Regions from separate parts of the Paenibacillus amylolyticus genome, predicted to be linked through region 2. Evidence: a T-box and tRNA genes for the amino acid it is inferred to sense, from the RefSeq annotation. Region 2 holds a T-box; the other regions hold tRNA genes.
The links. The T-box of region 2 lies ahead of ileS (isoleucine--tRNA ligase). A T-box ahead of a tRNA ligase gene usually reads a tRNA of that ligase, here a tRNA-Ile.

Region 1 (6,853 bases), 2.5 Mb from region 2:
TCCACTTCTGCATTCCACTCAGCGCGGAGATCAGCGATTTCGGATGCACCATATGCACTTCGGTATTGTCTTTCCTGCAATTCCTTTTGCAAAGCCTGCAATCCTTCGCGTGCATCTGCCAGAATGGCTTCTCCGCCTAACTTGGCGGCATCCATGCCGTTCAGGTTGATGTTGATGAATGAAGCTTCTGGGTGCTGAAAAGCAGAGCGGGACGCCGTCGTGAAATCCGAGAACCGCGTACCGACGCCGATCACAACGTCTGCTTCTCTCGCCAGCCTATTGGCTGCCAGAGAGCCGGTAACCCCGATTGCCCCCACATTTAGTGGGTGGTCCCAAGAAACTGCGCTCTTGCCCGCCTGCGTCTCGGCGATCGGAATACCAAATGCCTCGGCGAACTCCAAGAGTTGAACGGACGCCTCAGAGTACAACACACCGCCGCCTGCAACGAGCAGCGGTTTTCTGCCTCGGGCAATCTGCTCCGTTGCCCGCTCAATGGCTGCCTGTACCGGGGGACGACGATCCAGATAATGTACTTTGCGGGCAAAGAAAGATTCCGGGTAATCGTACGCTTCTGCCTGCACATCCTGCGGCAATGCGAGCGTTACTGCTCCCGTCTCTGCTGGATCGGTTAGCACACGCATCGCCTGTGTAACAGCAATCATCAACTGTTCGGGACGAACAATGCGATCCCAGTACTTGCTGACGGCTTTGAATGGATCAGTTGCTGAGATTGTATAATCACTGCTCACTTCCAACTGCTGAAGTACCGGGTCCGGTTCCCGTGTAGCAAAGTTATCTCCAGGAAGCAATAAAACCGGAATCCGGTTCACCGTTGCAGTAGCTGCCGCTGTAATCATATTCAAAGCACCAGGTCCAATGGATGTTGTACATGCATAAATCTGTCTACGGTTCTTCTGCTTGGCATAAGCCGCTGCCGTATGCACCATGCCTTGTTCGTTCTTGCCTTGCATATACGTCAGGCTTCCCGGACTGCGCTCCAGCGCTTCTCCAATGCCTGTTACATTGCCATGTCCAAAAATACCGATGATTCCCTTCACAAACTTGGTTTCCACCCCGTCAACCGAGATATATTGCTGATCCAGGTATCGAAGCAGTGCCTGAGCCATCGTTAGTCGAATTGTATTCATGAATTGATCGCCGTCCTTTCCTTTACGGGTTAAGCGCTTAATCTACGTTAAGTTTAAGCGCCTTACCCCTAAAGGTTAAGCGCTTAATTGATATGGTATTACAGGTTAATGATTTACGCAAGCTATTTTTGTAAGCGTTTTTATAAATTGTGATAAAGAAAAGATATTCTTGTGTTCGAACATGTGTTAGACCTTCTCTATTTGAACACTTCCACAATGACTAAGGACAGACTTAAAAGAGAGGGAAATATATCGTGAGGATGGGATACATGCTGGTACATGATATTCAGCCAAATAATCCGTGGTCTTTGTATAAAATCATGGAATATATGCCTGTGAATGCAAAAAAAGAAAGATACGGTGAGTACCGTCTCTTTCTTTTTCAATATATAAGCGGGTGATGGGAATCGAACCCACGCTATTAGCTTGGAAGGCTAAAGTTCTACCATTGAACTACACCCGCATAACAACAATCGGGATGACACGATTTGAACATGCGACCCCCTGGTCCCAAACCAGGTGCTCTACCAAGCTGAGCTACATCCCGTTATCTATACCGGCGAGAGGACTCGAACCTCCACGGTTTCCCACTCGATTTTGAGTCGAGCGCGTCTGCCATTCCGCCACGCCGGCAAAATATGAAGTTATAATGGCGCGCCCTGAGAGATTCGAACTCCCGGCCTTTTGATTCGTAGTCAAACGCTCTATCCAGCTGAGCTAAGGGCGCAAAATATTGGAGCGGAAGACGGGAATCGAACCCGCGACCCTCGCCTTGGCAAGGCGATGCTCTACCGCTGAGCCACTTCCGCGAATAAAGGATGCGCGTGGAGGGACTTGAACCCCCACGTCAAAGACGCTAGATCCTAAGTCTAGTGCGTCTGCCAATTCCGCCACACGCGCATATAATGGTGAGTCATGAAGGGCTCGAACCTTCGACACCCTGATTAAAAGTCAGGTGCTCTACCAACTGAGCTAATGACTCATAGAAAAACTGGTGGAGGATGATGGATTCGAACCACCGAACCCGTACGGGAGCAGATTTACAGTCTGATGCGTTTGGCCGCTTCGCTAATCCTCCAGGATTACATGGTGCCGGCGAGAGGACTTGAACCCCCAACCTACTGATTACAAGTCAGTTGCTCTACCAGTTGAGCTACACCGGCGTATTACATGGTGTTATAAATGGTGGCTCGGGACGGAATCGAACCGCCGACACGAGGATTTTCAGTCCTCTGCTCTACCGACTGAGCTACCGAGCCTTACTACATTAAAAAAAATGGCGGAACCGACGGGATTCGAACCCGCGATCTCCTGCGTGACAGGCAGGCATGTTAGGCCAACTACACCACGGTTCCAGATCACTTTCTCAAAGGAAAGTATAATTGCGGGGGCAGGATTTGAACCTGCGGCCTTCGGGTTATGAGCCCGACGAGCTACCGGGCTGCTCCACCCCGCGTCGTTATAAAGTTTATATGGTGGAGGCTGAGGGGATCGAACCCCCGACCCTCTGCTTGTAAGGCAGATGCTCTCCCAGCTGAGCTAAGCCTCCATATTATGACCCGTAGGGGATTCGAACCCCTGTTACCTCCGTGAAAGGGAGGTGTCTTAACCCCTTGACCAACGGGCCTTACTGGCTCCCCGAACAGGGCTCGAACCTGTGACAACTCGATTAACAGTCGAGTGCTCTACCAACTGAGCTATCAGGGAATGGTGGAGCCAAGCGGGATCGAACCGCTGACCTCCTGCTTGCAAGGCAGGCGCTCTCCCAGCTGAGCTATGGCCCCATACTCTGGTGTATTTCATTGTTGTGGTCTTGCTATGGGCCCTGGTGGACTCGAACCACCGGCCTCACCCTTATCAGAGGTGCGCTCTAACCAACTGAGCTAAGGGCCCTTATCAATTTTCGAAAAAAAATACCCCAATGGGGTTTCGCTTGGCGGCGTCCTACTCTCCCAGGACCCTGCGGTCCAAGTACCATCGGCGCTAGAGGGCTTAACGGTCGTGTTCGGGATGGGTACGTGTGGAACCCCTCCGCCATCGCCACCAAACGCATAGCTTAGCTTACATTCAGAGATCATTCTCTGAAAACTAGATTCGAAACGAAACATGCGAATTATCACTTGCTATTGGATAAGCCCTCGACCGATTAGTACTGGTCAGCTCCATGCATTGCTGCACTTCCACCCCCAGCCTATCTACCTCGTCGTCTTCAAGGGGTCTTACATACTGGGAAATCTCATCTTGAGGGGGGCTTCACGCTTAGATGCTTTCAGCGTTTATCCCGTCCGTACATAGCTACCCAGCGGTGCTCCTGGCGGAACAACTGGTACACCAGCGGTACGTCCATCCCGGTCCTCTCGTACTAAGGACAGCTCCTCTCAAATTTCCTACGCCCACGACAGATAGGGACCGAACTGTCTCACGACGTTCTGAACCCAGCTCGCGTACCGCTTTAATGGGCGAACAGCCCAACCCTTGGGACCTACTTCAGCCCCAGGATGCGATGAGCCGACATCGAGGTGCCAAACCTCCCCGTCGATGTGGACTCTTGGGGGAGATAAGCCTGTTATCCCCAGGGTAGCTTTTATCCGTTGAGCGATGGCCCTTCCATGCGGTACCACCGGATCACTAAGCCCGACTTTCGTCCCTGCTCGACTTGTAGGTCTCGCAGTCAAGCTCCCTTATGCCTTTGCACTCTTCGAATGATTTCCAACCATTCTGAGGGAACCTTTGGGCGCCTCCGTTACTCTTTAGGAGGCGACCGCCCCAGTCAAACTGCCCACCTGACACTGTCCCCGCACCGGATTACGGTACCAGGTTAGAACCTAGATACGATCAGGGTGGTATCCCAACGTTGCCTCCACGCAAGCTGGCGCTCACGTTTCAAAGGCTCCCACCTATCCTGTACAGATCGTACCCAAATTCAATATCAAGCTGCAGTAAAGCTCCATGGGGTCTTTCCGTCTTGTCGCGGGTAACCTGCATCTTCACAGGTATTAAAATTTCACCGGATCTCTCGTTGAGACAGCGCCCAAGTCGTTACGCCATTCGTGCGGGTCAGAATTTACCTGACAAGGAATTTCGCTACCTTAGGACCGTTATAGTTACGGCCGCCGTTTACTGGGGCTTCGGTTCACAGCTTCGGATTGCTCCTAACCACTCCCCTTAACCTTCCAGCACCGGGCAGGCGTCAGCCCGTATACTTCGCCTTACGGCTTCGCACAGACCTGTGTTTTTGCTAAACAGTCGCTTGGGCCTTTTCACTGCGGCCCCCTCGTGCTATTCACACTACCGGGGCACCCCTTCTCCCGAAGTTACGGGGTCATTTTGCCGAGTTCCTTAACGAGAGTTCTTCCGCGCGCCTTAGAATACTCTTCTCGCCTACCTGTGTCGGTTTGCGGTACGGGCACCATCACCTGGCTAGAGGCTTTTCTTGGCAGTGTGAGATCATGACCTTCGCTACTACAATTTTCGCTCCCCATCACAGCTCAGCCTTACAATGTGCGGATTTGCCTACACATCAGCCTTACTGCTTAGACGGACATCCATCAGTCCGCGTCACTACCCTACTGCGTCCCCCCATTGCTCATAACGGCTTACGGTGGTACAGGAATTTCGACCTGTTGTCCTTCGACTACGCCTTTCGGCCTCGCCTTAGGTCCCGACTTACCCTGAGCGGACGAGCCTTCCTCAGGAACCCTTAGGCTTTCGGCGGATCAGATTCTCACTGATCTTTTCGTTACTCATACCGGCATTCTCACTTGTATAATGTCCAGCGCTCCTTACGGTACACCTTCAACCCTTATACAACGCTCCCCTACCCCTGATGCAAAGCATCAAGCCATAGCTTCGGTGGTGTGTTTAGCCCCGTTACATTTTCGGCGCAGAGTCACTCGACCAGTGAGCTATTACGCACTCTTTCAATGATGGCTGCTTCTAAGCCAACATCCTGGTTGTCTGTGCAACTCCACATCCTTTCCCACTTAACACACACTTGGGGACCTTAGCTGATGGTCTGGGCTGTTTCCCTTTTGACAATGGATCTTAGCACTCACTGTCTGACTCCCGGAAGTAAGTCTATGGCATTCGGAGTTTGACTGAGCTTGGTAACCCTTGCGGGCCCCGCACCCAATCAGTGCTCTACCTCCACGACTCTGTTTTCCGAGGCTAGCCCTAAAGCTATTTCGGGGAGAACCAGCTATCTCCGAGTTCGATTGGAATTTCTCCGCTACCCCCACCTCATCCCCGCATTTTTCAACATGCGTGGGTTCGGGCCTCCAGTGCGTGTTACCGCACCTTCACCCTGGACAGGGGTAGATCACCCGGTTTCGGGTCTACGTCCACGTACTCATTCGCCCTATTCAGACTCGCTTTCGCTGCGGCTCCGGCTCTTCACCTTAACCTTGCACGGGAACGTAACTCGCCGGTTCATTCTACAAAAGGCACGCCATCACCCCTAAAACGGGCTCTGACTTTTTGTAAGCACACGGTTTCAGGTTCTATTTCACTCCCCTTCCGGGGTGCTTTTCACCTTTCCCTCACGGTACTGCTTCACTATCGGTCGCTAGGAAGTATTTAGCCTTGGCAGATGGTCCTGCCGGATTCATACGGGGTTTCACGTGCCCCGCACTACTCGGGATCCGTCTCGGAGGGAACAGACTTTCAACTACAGGGCTTTTACCTTCTTTGGCGGGCCTTTCCAGACCTCTTCGCTTAACCGGTTCCTTTGTAACTCCATGTGAGACGTCCCACAACCCCAAAGAGCAAGCTCTTTGGTTTGGGCTTCTCCGCGTTCGCTCGCCGCTACTGACGGAATCACTATTGTTTTCTCTTCCTCAGGGTACTTAGATGTTTCAGTTCCCCTGGTATGCCTCTGCATAACCTATGTATTCAGTTATGAGTAACTGGAAATTACCCCAGCTGGGTTTCCCCATTCGGACACCCCCGGATCAAAGCTTGCTTACAGCTCCCCGAGGCAGTTTCGTTGTTCGCCACGTCCTTCATCGGCTCCTAGCGCCTAGGCATCCTCCGTGTGCTCTTAGTAGCTTAACCATTGCGCTCGTGTTCGAGCTGTCGCTCCGCTTGGTTTGGACTACGTCCAAATCCAAAAGTCGCTCCATTTCGATCACTCGCTCCAGCAATCTACCGTTTTTATTGAAACTTGCTTTAACACAAGTTCAGCTAAAAAGGAATGTTCTAATTCGCGTTTGTTTCGTTTCGATATCTAGTTTTCAAAGAACAAGCTCCATGCAAAAGCAAGCTGTTTGAGAGTTCGAGCTCTCAAAACTGAGCAACGAGTGAGTAGTTTGTGCAGATCTAGTCTGCTATTTGAATGTTTCCACTCGGGAAACGATTCTCCATAGAAAGGAGGTGATCCAGCCGCACCTTCCGATACGGCTACCTTGTTACGACTTCACCCCAATCATCTATCCCACCTTCGGCGGCTGGCTCCTTGCGGTTACCCCACCGACTTCGGGTGTTATAAACTCTCGTGGTGTGACGGGCGGTGTGTACAAGACCCGGGAACGTATTCACCGCGGCATGCTGATCCGCGATTACTAGCAATTCCGACTTCATGCAGGCGAGTTGCAGCCTGCAATCCGAACTGAGACCGGCTTTGTTGGGATTGGCTCCATCTCGCGATTTCGCAGCCCGTTGTACCGGCCATTGTAGTACGTGTGTAGCCCAGGTCATAAGGGGCATGA
Region 2 (6,853 bases):
TTTATCGTCTGTCAGGCCACTGCCCCAGAAACGGTCACGGGAACGACGGATGTACCAGTTACTCAACTCATCAACAAATGCTTCAATCGCTTTGGAAGAGTTCAGATAGTCGTTAACCAGCAGCGCTTTTTCTACAACCAAGATCAGGCTGTTCAGTCTCGACAGAATCCAGCGATCCAGCTTGTGTGCGGACAGTTGGAACGGGTGCTCCTGTGGATCAAATCCATCAATGGTAGCATAAAGCGTCAGGAATGCATGGGTGTTGACCAGCGTATCCACCATTTTGGATTTGGCTTCCCCTACGATACCTTTGGAGAAACGTTTGCTGTTCCACGGTGCACTGTCAGACAACAAAGCCCAGCGGAATGCATCTGTACCGTATTCTTCAATTACTTCCCAAGGATCGATAACGTTACCTTTGGATTTGGACATCTTCTGTCCGTTCTCGTCAAGAACGTGTCCTGTAGCCATAACCGCTTTGTAAGGCGCTTTGCCTGTCAAAAGGGTGGAAACCGCCAGCAAGCTGTAGAACCAGCCACGTGTCTGGTCAATTCCCTCACAGATCATATCCGCAGGATACTGCTGTTCGAATACTTCTTTATTTTCAAATGGATAGTGCTGCTGGGCAAACGGCATGGAGCCGCTGTCGAACCAGACATCGATCACTTCCGGTGTACGTTTCATCTCATATTTGCCACAAGAGCTCATGACTTTAACTTCATCCACATATGGTTTATGCAATTCAAGATTCTCAGGCACATCACCTACCGCACGAGCACGCAATTCTGCAATGCTGTGTGGTGCAAATTGTTCGCCAGTCTCCTCGCACACCCAGATGTTCAGCGGAGTTCCCCAATAACGATCACGGCTGATGTTCCAATCCACCAGATCCTCAAGGAATTTCCCGAAGCGACCTTCACGAACGTGACCTGGGTACCAATCCACTTCACTGTTGTTGGCAATCAATTGGTCCTTGATGGCTGTTGTTTGGATAAACCAGCTGTCCATCGCATAGTACAGAAGCGGTGTATCACAACGCCAGCAGAATGGATAGCTGTGCTCATATTTTTCTTTGCTGAACAACCGTCCATGCTCAGACAGATATCTTACGATATCAATATCACAATCCTTCACGAAACGTCCCGCAAAGTCAGTAACCTCAGCGACAAATTTGCCTTCCAAGTCCACCATGTTCACAAAGCTGATCCCATTCTCACGGCATACACGGTAGTCATCTTCACCATGGGCAGGAGCCATGTGTACGATACCCGTACCACTTGCATCCGTTACAAAGCCTGCACCCAGAATGATGTTGGCTTTCTCAGCCTGTACGTAGTTGAACGGAGGATCATACGTTTTGCCAACCAGATCAGCACCTTTCAGTGCACCGATGATTTCATACTCACCCTTGGTATCTTTCATCACTTTTTCAACTAGATTGGTTGCCATGATGTACACTTCATCACCTTGACGAACACGGGAGTAGTCCATATCCGGATTCACGGCAAGTGCAACGTGTGAAGGCAGTGTCCAAGGTGTTGTCGTCCAAGCCAGTACAAATTCTCCGCTGTCATTCAGTTTGAATTTCGCTGTAGCACTCAGATCTTTGACGTCTTTGTACCCTTGTGCAACTTCATGGGAACTCAGTGTTGTCTGACAAGAAGGACAATACGGGCTCACACGGTGACCACGATACAACAGGCCTTTCTCATGGATCGTCGCCAGGATGTTCCATACACTCTCGATGTAGTTGTTATCAAGGGTGATATACGGGTTATTCATATCCGTCCAATATCCGATGCCTTCTGTCAAATCACGCCATTGTTGCTCGTACTCGAATACGCTCGCTTTACATTCGTTAATGAATTTCTCCACGCCATAATCTTCGATTTCCCACTTGTGGGAGATACCAAGCTTCTTCTGTACACCCAGTTCTACAGGCAGACCATGTGTATCCCAGCCTGCTTTACGAACAACACGGTAACCCTTCATCGTGTTATACCGTCCAACAAAATCCTTGATTACCCGTCCCAGTACGTGACCGATATGCGGTTTACCGTTTGCTGTAGGCGGCCCTTCATAAAATACGAAGTTTGGCTTGCCCTCCCGGTTTTCGATGGATCTTTTGAATGTATTCTCCGTTTTCCATTTATCTAACACGCGTAATTCTCTGGCACGTGCCTTCTCTTTGACGTCAACTCGTTGCATGATGATTATCTTCCCTTTCTTTGGTTGGATTGTGGACCGTCCACAAAAAGCGTTTCAATCCCCCTAAATCCCCCTTGCCAAGGGGGACCCCATAGGCGCTCCGCCTTCTGGACACCCGGGATGGGTTATCGGTGGGGGAGCGCTGGCGCTTATGGGCGAGGGTTAATGTGCGTGATGGCGGCCATTTTGCGGCTGTTCCCTGCATGAACGCCGCATGGCCTTACCGCGAGGCGGGTGTTGCCGGGTGCTTCGCTTTCCCGGCGAGCGGCTCTCTCCTTGAGGTCCCTTCGGGCCTCATGGACGTTCGCCTTGGCGAAACCCGTGTGCCGGGTGCTTCGCTTTCCCGGCGGGCGGCTCTCTCCTTGAGGTCCCTTCGGGCCTCATGAACGTTCGCCTTTTTTGGACACAAAAAAGCCCCGTCCCTGGAAAGGGACGAGACTATACTCGCGTTACCACCCTAATTCTGTTCATCACAAACCACATCCAGGCAAACCTGGGTATGCTCTGTCATCAACAGCGCTTATGCCCCGCTAAACTACTGCAGGGTGCCGTTATAACGTACGGCTTACGGTTCGGCTTACACACGGCAATCATAATCACCGCTTCAGCGTCACTTCTCCGGGGAGATATTCGGCTATAACTCATCCATTGGTTTGCACCAACCACCAACTCTCTGAGGGATGAGATCATAACGTACTGAACCCGTCATGGAATCACTATTCATTATGAATATAGTTATAGCCTCTTTGCAGACAAAAGTCAACCAGGCGACAGACTAATAAATTTCTTTCATCTCCCGCTCACGGTCACGCACTTCCTGCTCCCGGCTCTCCAGCACTTCCCAACCATCCTGAGTCAACAGTTCAAGCTGCGCTTCAACAAGCGTGCGGAAACGGGCACGATAAATCGAGGCCTGCTTTTTCAGTTCTTCCACTTCCAAAGCAATTTTGCGAGATTTGCCCAACGATTCGTTCACGATCCGGTCTGCATTTTTCTCTGCTTCCTTCACGATCAACTGCGCTTCTTTCTTCGCATTACCCTTCACATCATCAGCAGCTTCCTGCGCAATGATAATCGTTTTGCTAAGCGTCTCTTCAATTGTAGAAAAATGATCCAGTTTCTCCTGAACGGACAGCAACTGATTGCTCAGCTCTTTGTTCTCGCGAATGACGCCTTCGTAATCTTTGATGACTTGATCCAGGAATTCATTGACTTCATCCTCGTCATACCCGCGCAAACGTCGGGAAAATTCCTTGTTGTGTATGTCCAGCGGCGTTAATGGCATGCTGTCCACCTCCTGTTAAAGTTCCTTCCCGTCCAGAGAAGGTTTGCAGCATATGGGTACCACCCAAGGGGCCGTATCGTTGATGCCTAACCTTGGCAACGTATACGGAATGCAGGATCAGAATTGCATCCTCCAACGTTCATGTAAAGCTTTGACTTAATGTTTATCGGATACACCGCGTATTTTCTACACCTTTATGATAAACATTTCGACAAGAAAGCGGATTTTCCTGCAACAGACTCAGGCAAATTTGCCGATTTTCACTCGGCAGCGCCCTTTTTTGGTCATCCCATCCTGTTCCATAACCTTGAAGCGGCCAAATCCCTGAATGGATACGACATCACCCGCTTTTAGCGATTTGGAGGGATCTTCCTCAACTTTCCAGTTCACACGGCAGCGACCAGCTTTGATCGGCGCCAGCACTTTACTGCGACTAAGCCGATACACATCTGCGCAGATTCCATCCAAACGAAGAGAAGCGACCGTAATGTCCATCGTCTCCAGTTTACTCTCTGACCATCGCATCTGATTCAAAGGAAGTAACTCTGTGAACACATGTAACCGATGCACCTGATTCAGTTGAAGCGATAAAAAAGCGCCGGTTTCCGCCGCCACCACTGTATGGCAACCGTCCTCCAGCACTTGGATATCCCCGATCTTTCCACGTTTCATCCCAAGCCCGAGCAGGGAACCCATATAGTCCCCATGCTCCAGCTCCGAGATTTTCTGATCATCAGACGTAATACTGAGCACCTGCATACCCATATCCTCATCATCCAGATACATATAATCAGGTGCAACCAGCGCACGCTTGCGTTCAGCAGCCTCGTAACCACCATCCAGACGAATCTGAACGTCGTTACGGCGATTGGCAAGAGTCTGTAATATAAAAACCTGTCTTGGATCAAGAAAGTCAGTTAGCTTCATGTCATGATACTTACCCGCCTGCTCAACCCAATCCGAAGCCTTATCTACAAAATCCCGCTCATCATGGCTAAAATGTTCGTAAATTTCACCGCTCATCTATGTCACCCTACCCTAATATGCAAAATACCGGAGTATGGAGATTAGCCCATTAAGCGCAAGTTGCAGAACGATCAGCGCCACAATCGGGGAAATATCCAGCACACCGAACAAAGGCGGTATAAATCGGCGAAACGGTCTTAGATATGGTTCCACTAATTTGCCCAGCCATTCACCGATGAAGCTTTCCCGCGCATTGGGAAGCCAAGACATCAATATGTAGACAATGACCATGTAAAAGTAAATCTGGTATAACGTGTACAACACGCTTTCAATCTGATACAAAAGTGGCTCACCTCATTCTGTTATAATCTTGCTCGCTGTCAGCCAGTATTTCCGTAATTGATCCCTGAATTTCAACCGTATCTGGCGTACAGAGAAAAATGTTTCCGCCGATTTTGGAAATACCGCCACCCAATGCATATACCGTGCCACTCAAAAAATCAATAACGCGCAGCGCTTGGTCCTGGCGAATTCGTTGCAGATTCACCACAACGGTACGATGCGAACGCAGATGGTCGGCAATTTCCTGAGCCTCGTCATAAGAACGCGGTTCATACAGGACAACTTTAACATTTTTCTGGGAATGAATGCTCACCACATTATTCCCCCTTTGGTTTCTACGTTTATCGAGACTGGAGGTTTCAGCTTCCTGATGTTCAGATTCATTTTCCTCCTGCGCAGCCATTCGTTCACGTTCCACAATCTCTTCCTCTTCCTGAAGTCCGAGGAAATTCATAAATTTATTCATTACGCCCATCGTGAACCCTCCTCTTTTCCTACGAGAATCGATCCTAGCCGTACCCAGGTTGCACCTTCTTCAATGGCCACTTCAAAATCATTGGACATCCCCATCGACAGTTCAGTCAATGGTTCTGCTGTAAGGGCTTGTCCATTCAGTTGATCTCTCAGCTCACGCAATCCACGAAATACGGGACGCGTCAGCTCCGGATCTTCCTCATGAGGTGCCATGGTCATCAGGCCAACGACCTTGAGATTGTTGAACGAACGAATATCACGCAAAAAAGAACTTGCCTGTTCAGGCTGTAAGCCATACTTGCTCTCTTCACCCGAAATATTCACCTGCAAAAACGTTTCCACTTGGATGCCAAGTGAAGCTGCTTTTTTATCCAACTCCTTCGCCAATGACAAACGATCCAGTGAATGTATGTAACGAAACTTGCCAATCACGTCTTTCACCTTGTTTGTCTGCAAATGACCGATAAAGTGCCAGGTACCCTGCTGACCAAAAGCTTCCCATTTGGCCTGTGCATCCTGCCACCGGTTTTCTCCAATATGCTCAAGACCATGATCCAGCACCGATCCCGTTGTTTCAAGTGAGACATATTTCGTGACCGCAATCACATTCACATCATCACGATGACGGTTACTGCGCCGACATGCGTCCTCGATCTTCTGATTTACCTGTTGAATACGCTCCTCCAATGACACAGAGGGTCACCTCTCTTCCAGCCCAATCCAGCTCGCCATCCGCCCCGTAACACCATTTTCCTTCCGATAGGAGAAAAATAGTTCGGGATGACAACTTGTACACCATGTTGTACATTCGATATGATCCGGCATTATTCCTGCTTTCATCATAATGTGTCGATTACATTCTTTCAAGTTTAACATCGTTTTACCGTTATTCACGGCTCGATATGCTTGTTTAGAAGCAGAATCCTTGTATTTATCATTAACCGGGGAATCATCAAACCAAACCCGTACATGCTGCATGACCGCCTCATCCACTTCATAACAGCAATCCCCGATCGACGGACCGATTGCAGCTCGAATGTCCTGCCTACGGCTGCCATACTCCCGTTCCATCGTCTCCACCATGGATACAGCGATACCCGCGACTGTACCTTTCCAGCCGGCATGAGCAAGACCTACCGCCTGCTGCACAGGGTCATAGAAATAAAGCGGAACACAGTCTGCGTAGAAAGAAGTCAGCAGCACACCAGGCACATTCGTGACCAATCCATCCGTATCCTGCAACGCAGATTGACGATCAAGTAATCCTCTGCTCCGATCTTCAGCGGTAATTACAGCTACATGTTTGCCATGCACCTGCTCTCCACAGGTCCATGCTTCTGCTGCAAAACCAACCTTCTCGGTTACAAGCCTGCGGTTGTTAAGTACAACTTCAGGATCATCCCCCACATGATAAGCACAATTAAGCGTAGCATACGGAACTTTTCCAACTCCACCATGTCTCGTCGTAAACCCGACTGACAGCTGTTCAAATTGCTGTATCCAGGGCTCAACATATAATAATAACGGATCAGGACCGAAATCTGAATTTGGGTTCTTGGTCCGTTCAAGTAATTCTTT
Region 3 (6,853 bases), 2.6 Mb from region 2:
GCTGGTTCTCCCCGAAATAGCTTTAGGGCTAGCCTCGGAAAACAGAGTCGTGGAGGTAGAGCACTGATTGGGTGCGGGGCCCGCAAGGGTTACCAAGCTCAGTCAAACTCCGAATGCCATAGACTTACTTCCGGGAGTCAGACAGTGAGTGCTAAGATCCATTGTCAAAAGGGAAACAGCCCAGACCATCAGCTAAGGTCCCCAAGTGTGTGTTAAGTGGGAAAGGATGTGGAGTTGCACAGACAACCAGGATGTTGGCTTAGAAGCAGCCATCATTGAAAGAGTGCGTAATAGCTCACTGGTCGAGTGACTCTGCGCCGAAAATGTAACGGGGCTAAACACACCACCGAAGCTATGGCTTGATGCTTTGCATCAGGGGTAGGGGAGCGTTGTATAAGGGTTGAAGGTGTACCGTAAGGAGCGCTGGACATTATACAAGTGAGAATGCCGGTATGAGTAACGAAAAGATCAGTGAGAATCTGATCCGCCGAAAGCCTAAGGGTTCCTGAGGAAGGCTCGTCCGCTCAGGGTAAGTCGGGACCTAAGGCGAGGCCGAAAGGCGTAGTCGAAGGACAACAGGTCGAAATTCCTGTACCACCGTAAGCCGTTATGAGCAATGGGGGGACGCAGTAGGGTAGTGACGCGGACTGATGGATGTCCGTCTAAGCAGTAAGGCTGATGTGTAGGCAAATCCGCACATTGTAAGGCTGAGCTGTGATGGGGAGCGAAAATTGTAGTAGCGAAGGTCATGATCTCACACTGCCAAGAAAAGCCTCTAGCCAGGTGAAGGTGCCCGTACCGCAAACCGACACAGGTAGGCGAGAAGAGTATTCTAAGGCGCGCGGAAGAACTCTCGTTAAGGAACTCGGCAAAATGACCCCGTAACTTCGGGAGAAGGGGTGCCCCGGTAGTGTGAATAGCACGAGGGGGCCGCAGTGAAAAGGCCCAAGCGACTGTTTAGCAAAAACACAGGTCTGTGCGAAGCCGTAAGGCGAAGTATACGGGCTGACGCCTGCCCGGTGCTGGAAGGTTAAGGGGAGTGGTTAGGAGCAATCCGAAGCTGTGAACCGAAGCCCCAGTAAACGGCGGCCGTAACTATAACGGTCCTAAGGTAGCGAAATTCCTTGTCAGGTAAATTCTGACCCGCACGAATGGCGTAACGACTTGGGCGCTGTCTCAACGAGAGATCCGGTGAAATTTTAATACCTGTGAAGATGCAGGTTACCCGCGACAAGACGGAAAGACCCCATGGAGCTTTACTGCAGCTTGATATTGAATTTGGGTACGATCTGTACAGGATAGGTGGGAGCCTTTGAAACGTGAGCGCCAGCTTGCGTGGAGGCAACGTTGGGATACCACCCTGATCGTATCTAGGTTCTAACCTGGTACCGTAATCCGGTGCGGGGACAGTGTCAGGTGGGCAGTTTGACTGGGGCGGTCGCCTCCTAAAGAGTAACGGAGGCGCCCAAAGGTTCCCTCAGAATGGTTGGAAATCATTCGAAGAGTGCAAAGGCATAAGGGAGCTTGACTGCGAGACCTACAAGTCGAGCAGGGACGAAAGTCGGGCTTAGTGATCCGGTGGTACCGCATGGAAGGGCCATCGCTCAACGGATAAAAGCTACCCTGGGGATAACAGGCTTATCTCCCCCAAGAGTCCACATCGACGGGGAGGTTTGGCACCTCGATGTCGGCTCATCGCATCCTGGGGCTGAAGTAGGTCCCAAGGGTTGGGCTGTTCGCCCATTAAAGCGGTACGCGAGCTGGGTTCAGAACGTCGTGAGACAGTTCGGTCCCTATCTGTCGTGGGCGTAGGAAATTTGAGAGGAGCTGTCCTTAGTACGAGAGGACCGGGATGGACGTACCGCTGGTGTACCAGTTGTTCCGCCAGGAGCACCGCTGGGTAGCTATGTACGGACGGGATAAACGCTGAAAGCATCTAAGCGTGAAGCCCCCCTCAAGATGAGATTTCCCAGTATGTAAGACCCCTTGAAGACGACGAGGTAGATAGGCTGGGGGTGGAAGTGCAGCAATGCATGGAGCTGACCAGTACTAATCGGTCGAGGGCTTATCCAATAGCAAGTGATAATTCGCATGTTTCGTTTCGAATCTAGTTTTCAGAGAATGATCTCTGAATGTAAGCTAAGCTATGCGTTTGGTGGCGATGGCGGAGGGGTTCCACACGTACCCATCCCGAACACGACCGTTAAGCCCTCTAGCGCCGATGGTACTTGGACCGCAGGGTCCTGGGAGAGTAGGACGCCGCCAAGCGATTTCCCTTTGGGGTATTTTTTTTGCCCCCCTTGCTAAGGAATAAGGGATATATATTAGGGCCCTTAGCTCAGTTGGTTAGAGCGCACCTCTGATAAGGGTGAGGCCGGTGGTTCGAGTCCACCAGGGCCCATAGCAAGACCACAACAAGAAATACACAGTGTATGGGGCCATAGCTCAGCTGGGAGAGCGCCTGCCTTGCAAGCAGGAGGTCAGCGGTTCGATCCCGCTTGGCTCCACCATTCCCTGATAGCTCAGTTGGTAGAGCACTCGACTGTTAATCGAGTTGTCACAGGTTCGAGCCCTGTTCGGGGAGCCATATGGAGAGGTGTCCGAGCTGGCCGAAGGAGCACGATTGGAAATCGTGTAGGCGTCACAAGCGTCTCGAGGGTTCGAATCCCTCTCTCTCCGCCAGATATTTTTTAGCAAGGCCCGTTGGTCAAGGGGTTAAGACACCTCCCTTTCACGGAGGTAACAGGGGTTCGAATCCCCTACGGGTCATAATATGGAGGCTTAGCTCAGCTGGGAGAGCATCTGCCTTACAAGCAGAGGGTCGGGGGTTCGATCCCCTCAGCCTCCACCATATAACTTTATAACGACGCGGGGTGGAGCAGCCCGGTAGCTCGTCGGGCTCATAACCCGAAGGCCGCAGGTTCAAATCCTGCCCCCGCAATTATACTTTCCTTGAGAAAGTGATCTGGAACCGTGGTGTAGTTGGCCTAACATGCCTGCCTGTCACGCAGGAGATCGCGGGTTCGAATCCCGTCGGTTCCGCCATTTTTTAATTAAATATACACCGTGCCGGTGTAGCTCAACTGGTAGAGCAACTGACTTGTAATCAGTAGGTTGGGGGTTCAAGTCCTCTCGCCGGCACCATTTTTAGTATTTACATCTGAATTTGTGATAGAATGTATATTACAAGTGAAATTGTTAATACTAAGATTCTCTTAGTGGATGAATGGCTTACTCTATGGCGGTCGTGGCGAAGTGGTTAACGCACCGGTTTGTGGATCCGGCATTCGGGGGTTCAATTCCCCTCGATCGCCCCATGATTTTTTAATGGGGATTAGCCAAGCGGTAAGGCAACGGACTTTGACTCCGTCATGCATAGGTTCAAATCCTATATCCCCAGCCATTTCATTACGAGTCATTAGCTCAGTTGGTAGAGCACCTGACTTTTAATCAGGGTGTCGAAGGTTCGAGCCCTTCATGACTCACCATTATATTTTGCGGTCGTGGCGGAATTGGCAGACGCGCACGGTTCAGGTCCGTGTGGGCTAACCCCCGTGGAGGTTCGAGTCCTCTCGACCGCACCATATGTTTTGCGGAAGTGGCTCAGCGGTAGAGCATCGCCTTGCCAAGGCGAGGGTCGCGGGTTCGATTCCCGTCTTCCGCTCCAATATTTGCGCCCTTAGCTCAGCTGGATAGAGCGTTTGACTACGAATCAAAAGGCCGGGAGTTCGAATCTCTCAGGGCGCGCCATTATTCTCATAAGTATCGGGATGTAGCTCAGCTTGGTAGAGCACCTGGTTTGGGACCAGGGGGTCGCATGTTCAAATCGTGTCATCCCGATTTTTTTTATTTGCGGGTGTAGTTCAATGGTAGAACTTTAGCCTTCCAAGCTAATAGCGTGGGTTCGATTCCCATCACCCGCTTCCGAGTAACATATAGAAGAGCCTTTGCTTATAGTAAAGGCTTTTTTTGTGTTAAAAAGAATAAGTGTAATTTATTTAAAATAGGGTCAATTGTCATTTGATTAAGGATGGAATCTTTGTTTAAATAAATAGAACAATTCGTATCTGATTAACCGTATTTATTTATAAAGGAGGACAAACAGTAATGAAAAGAGCTCTGGTCATTGGTGGAAACGGAACATTAGGTAAAGCCGTTGTTGCGAAACTGAGAGATTATTCCGTTGAGGTTATTACAGCAGGTAGACAATCCGGGGATGTTCAGGTGGATATGACGTCGACAGAGAGTATTACTATCCTCTTCGAAACGGTGAGAAATATTGATTACGTCATTGTGGCGGCGGGCCAGACCCATTATGCGAAACTGGAAGAATTGACACCTGAGAACAATATGATTAGTGTGCAGGGTAAACTGCTTGGACAGGTCAATATCGTATTGATTGGACAGCACTATATTAACGACAAGGGAAGTTTCACGCTGGTCAGTGGCATTATACAAGACCACCCTATTGAGAAAGGCGCATCAAGTGCTATGGTCAATGGGGCTATTGATTCGTTTGCCAAAGCGGCAGCGTATGAGTTGCCAAGAGGTATTCGTTTGAACTCAGTTAGTCCTAATCTGTTTGTAGAGTCGGCGGAGAAATATAAGGATTTCTTTATTGGATTTAATCCTGTACCTGTAGAGAAAGTGGCTAATACGTTTATCCAGAGTGCGCTTGGGATTGAAACAGCCCAAAATTTCAAAATATATTAAAAGCCGGACAGTTATATATGATTTGATGATTACCTATCCCTAATTAATTGCAGGATGAGAAAGGTGTACATGAAATACATTTAGCTGTTAAGCATGTAGAATGATTTTTCATAAAACAGGACTGAATGAGGCCATTTGGAATATTAAATATAAAGGAGATCCACCGAAAATCCGGTGAATCTCCTTTTGTTTGCTGTGGATGAAACAGACGGTATGTTTACTATTATGGAGCAGGTAGTCCAAGAACTTCGAGCATTTCATTACGTTTGAGCGATTCGGCAATAGGGCCGTCAATGAGCCATTTCTTAGCATTGAGGACATAGACATGACCATTTTGAACAGCGGGTAGGCTTTTCCATACTTGGAGTTGCTGGATTTCATTGAGTTCATCTTTTGTTTTTTGCAACGCTTCAGCTGACCCATCTGAGCTAATGGACACGATAAACAGATAGTCTGCTTTGATTTCAGGCAAAAGTTCTACCGAGATACTGGCATTCATCCGATCCGGGTTCTCTGCCTCAAGTTTGGTAACGAGAGCGTCGGGAGTGAATCCAACCTCATAACCCGCTCCTACATAACTGGAAGCTGGAAATGGCGTGGATGGAATGGAAGAGAAGAACAAACGCATATCCTTCTCTTCCAGGCGCAGGAATGCAGCTGTAGGTTTGGTCTTGGTGATATCGGCTGCGAGCTTCTGAGCTTCAGTTACTTGGTCTTTATTTTTTTGTAAAAGCTGTTCAGCCTGCTCTTCAATATCTAGTGCAGTAGCTACCTGCACGATAGATTCCTGCCAATTACGGCGATCATAAGTGATCGTAGGCGCGATCTTCTCGAGTTGTTCGAGAATTTTGGCATCCAAACTGGCATTGGCAATAATGAGGTCCGGATTGGCGCTGACTACAGCTTCAAAATTGACACTTTCATTGATGGGTTCGACATCCACGCCTTGAGCTTCAAGTTGCTCATTCAGATAATCTTGCCGGCCAATAGGTGTAGCAAGTACCAGTGGTACCTCCAAGGAGAGGAGAATATCCTCCATATTAATGGACACAATCCGTTCAGGATGTGCCGGGATTTCTTTGCTGCCACTGGCGCTCTCCACGGTCTTAGTAGCTGATTCAGTGGATGAGTCCCCATCTGTCCCCGCAGCTGATTTTACGCCATCTGCAGATGGCTGCGAAGTGCTTGCAGGTGTCTGTCCACACGCAACAAGTAACATCGCGAGTATGAACAGGATCCCCGTTATTTTGACATATTGCTGTTTGTACATCATAATCCCCCTGTGTTTCTAATGATATTGATTCTCAGTACACTTTATATTGTAGCGGTCTCATGTTGGGGGAGACATAGCCTTCTGTGCTATCCGGTCATGGATTAATGTGCTGAGTTCCACCAAAAAGTTTCAGGGTTTCATCGATGATCTGATCATGAGCATATGGTGAATAATCCAACCACGGCATTTCATCTAGCAGATATACATGTTGGTTCTGCACAGGCATCAAATCTTGCCATTGCTGAGTATGTTGTAGTTTATGCCAACGTTGCTGGGATTCTGAGTCCTGGTCCACAATCAGTAACATGCGATCTCCAACCATTTGAGGCAACTCCTGTTCATCCAATGCACGATAGACTTGCCCTGGAAGCAGATCATGTGAAGGCGCCACGCCCAGGTCGTTATATAGAACAGCGCCCCCATTGCGTCGCCCGTAGATTAACAGATGACCCATCATGATATGAATAATGGAGACCGTATCCTTACCGATTAAATGAGTAAGCTGCTCTTTGGCTTGGATTACCTTGTCATCGTACTGCTCCAACCATTGCTGAGCATCTTGTTGCTGTCCCACAATGGAGGCAACTTGTATGAAGTGTTCCCGCCAGCTCAATCCTTTCCATGGGATAACGATGGTAGGCGCAATTCGCTGTAGCGTTCTTTTTAACGTATGGGCTTCGTACTCATTACAGAGTATGAGGTCAGGGCTCGCTTGCATCAACAACTCAACGTTGGTTTGCCAGATATGAGGATTCATTCGTTTGCTACGCCCCAGATGATAAGGGATATTGGAGAAAAAAAGATTCCTGTGTTGATCCCGTCGGTTATCGATCAATGCCGCATGGGGGATGATCTGTAATGCCAGCA

Region 1: it has a tRNA-Ile gene. The T-box ahead of ileS (isoleucine--tRNA ligase) is inferred to sense a tRNA for this amino acid. The anticodon was not compared.
Region 3: it has a tRNA-Ile gene. The T-box ahead of ileS (isoleucine--tRNA ligase) is inferred to sense a tRNA for this amino acid. The anticodon was not compared.

Annotation. Positions count from the first base shown of each region.
Region 1 is NZ_CP145892.1:311,611-318,463, reverse strand. Features, by position in the region: gene iolD (3D-(3,5/4)-trihydroxycyclohexane-1,2-dione acylhydrolase (decyclizing)) at 1-1,148, opposite strand, end outside; tRNA gene V6668_RS01490 (tRNA-Gly) at 1,541-1,611, opposite strand; tRNA gene V6668_RS01485 (tRNA-Pro) at 1,622-1,695, opposite strand; tRNA gene V6668_RS01480 (tRNA-Leu) at 1,703-1,781, opposite strand; tRNA gene V6668_RS01475 (tRNA-Arg) at 1,799-1,875, opposite strand; tRNA gene V6668_RS01470 (tRNA-Gly) at 1,883-1,957, opposite strand; tRNA gene V6668_RS01465 (tRNA-Leu) at 1,968-2,048, opposite strand; tRNA gene V6668_RS01460 (tRNA-Lys) at 2,055-2,130, opposite strand; tRNA gene V6668_RS01455 (tRNA-Tyr) at 2,141-2,226, opposite strand; tRNA gene V6668_RS01450 (tRNA-Thr) at 2,236-2,311, opposite strand; tRNA gene V6668_RS01445 (tRNA-Phe) at 2,332-2,407, opposite strand; tRNA gene V6668_RS01440 (tRNA-Asp) at 2,426-2,503, opposite strand; tRNA gene V6668_RS01435 (tRNA-Met) at 2,531-2,604, opposite strand; tRNA gene V6668_RS01430 (tRNA-Val) at 2,622-2,697, opposite strand; tRNA gene V6668_RS01425 (tRNA-Glu) at 2,704-2,775, opposite strand; tRNA gene V6668_RS01420 (tRNA-Asn) at 2,780-2,855, opposite strand; tRNA gene V6668_RS01415 (tRNA-Ala) at 2,857-2,932, opposite strand; tRNA gene V6668_RS01410 (tRNA-Ile) at 2,968-3,041, opposite strand; rRNA gene rrf (5S ribosomal RNA) at 3,080-3,196, opposite strand; rRNA gene V6668_RS01400 (23S ribosomal RNA) at 3,275-6,200, opposite strand; rRNA gene V6668_RS01395 (16S ribosomal RNA) at 6,512-6,853, opposite strand, start outside.
Region 2 is NZ_CP145892.1:4,715,563-4,722,415, forward strand. Features, by position in the region: gene ileS (isoleucine--tRNA ligase) at 1-2,208, opposite strand, end outside; T-box leader at 2,634-2,926, opposite strand; gene V6668_RS21000 (DivIVA domain-containing protein) at 2,984-3,493, opposite strand; gene V6668_RS21005 (RNA-binding protein) at 3,734-4,516, opposite strand; gene V6668_RS21010 (YggT family protein) at 4,532-4,801, opposite strand; gene V6668_RS21015 (cell division protein SepF) at 4,809-5,276, opposite strand; gene V6668_RS21020 (YggS family pyridoxal phosphate-dependent enzyme) at 5,267-5,968, opposite strand; gene pgeF (peptidoglycan editing factor PgeF) at 5,975-6,853, opposite strand, start outside.
Region 3 is NZ_CP145892.1:349,744-356,596, forward strand. Features, by position in the region: rRNA gene V6668_RS01655 (23S ribosomal RNA) at 1-2,073, shown strand, start outside; rRNA gene rrf (5S ribosomal RNA) at 2,152-2,268, shown strand; tRNA gene V6668_RS01665 (tRNA-Ile) at 2,328-2,401, shown strand; tRNA gene V6668_RS01670 (tRNA-Ala) at 2,435-2,510, shown strand; tRNA gene V6668_RS01675 (tRNA-Asn) at 2,512-2,587, shown strand; tRNA gene V6668_RS01680 (tRNA-Ser) at 2,591-2,682, shown strand; tRNA gene V6668_RS01685 (tRNA-Glu) at 2,698-2,769, shown strand; tRNA gene V6668_RS01690 (tRNA-Val) at 2,776-2,851, shown strand; tRNA gene V6668_RS01695 (tRNA-Met) at 2,868-2,941, shown strand; tRNA gene V6668_RS01700 (tRNA-Asp) at 2,968-3,045, shown strand; tRNA gene V6668_RS01705 (tRNA-Thr) at 3,069-3,144, shown strand; tRNA gene V6668_RS01710 (tRNA-His) at 3,242-3,317, shown strand; tRNA gene V6668_RS01715 (tRNA-Gln) at 3,329-3,403, shown strand; tRNA gene V6668_RS01720 (tRNA-Lys) at 3,413-3,488, shown strand; tRNA gene V6668_RS01725 (tRNA-Leu) at 3,498-3,584, shown strand; tRNA gene V6668_RS01730 (tRNA-Gly) at 3,593-3,667, shown strand; tRNA gene V6668_RS01735 (tRNA-Arg) at 3,674-3,750, shown strand; tRNA gene V6668_RS01740 (tRNA-Pro) at 3,767-3,840, shown strand; tRNA gene V6668_RS01745 (tRNA-Gly) at 3,853-3,923, shown strand; gene V6668_RS01750 (short chain dehydrogenase) at 4,108-4,713, shown strand; gene V6668_RS01755 (ABC transporter substrate-binding protein) at 4,937-5,986, opposite strand; gene V6668_RS01760 (AraC family transcriptional regulator) at 6,081-6,853, opposite strand, start outside.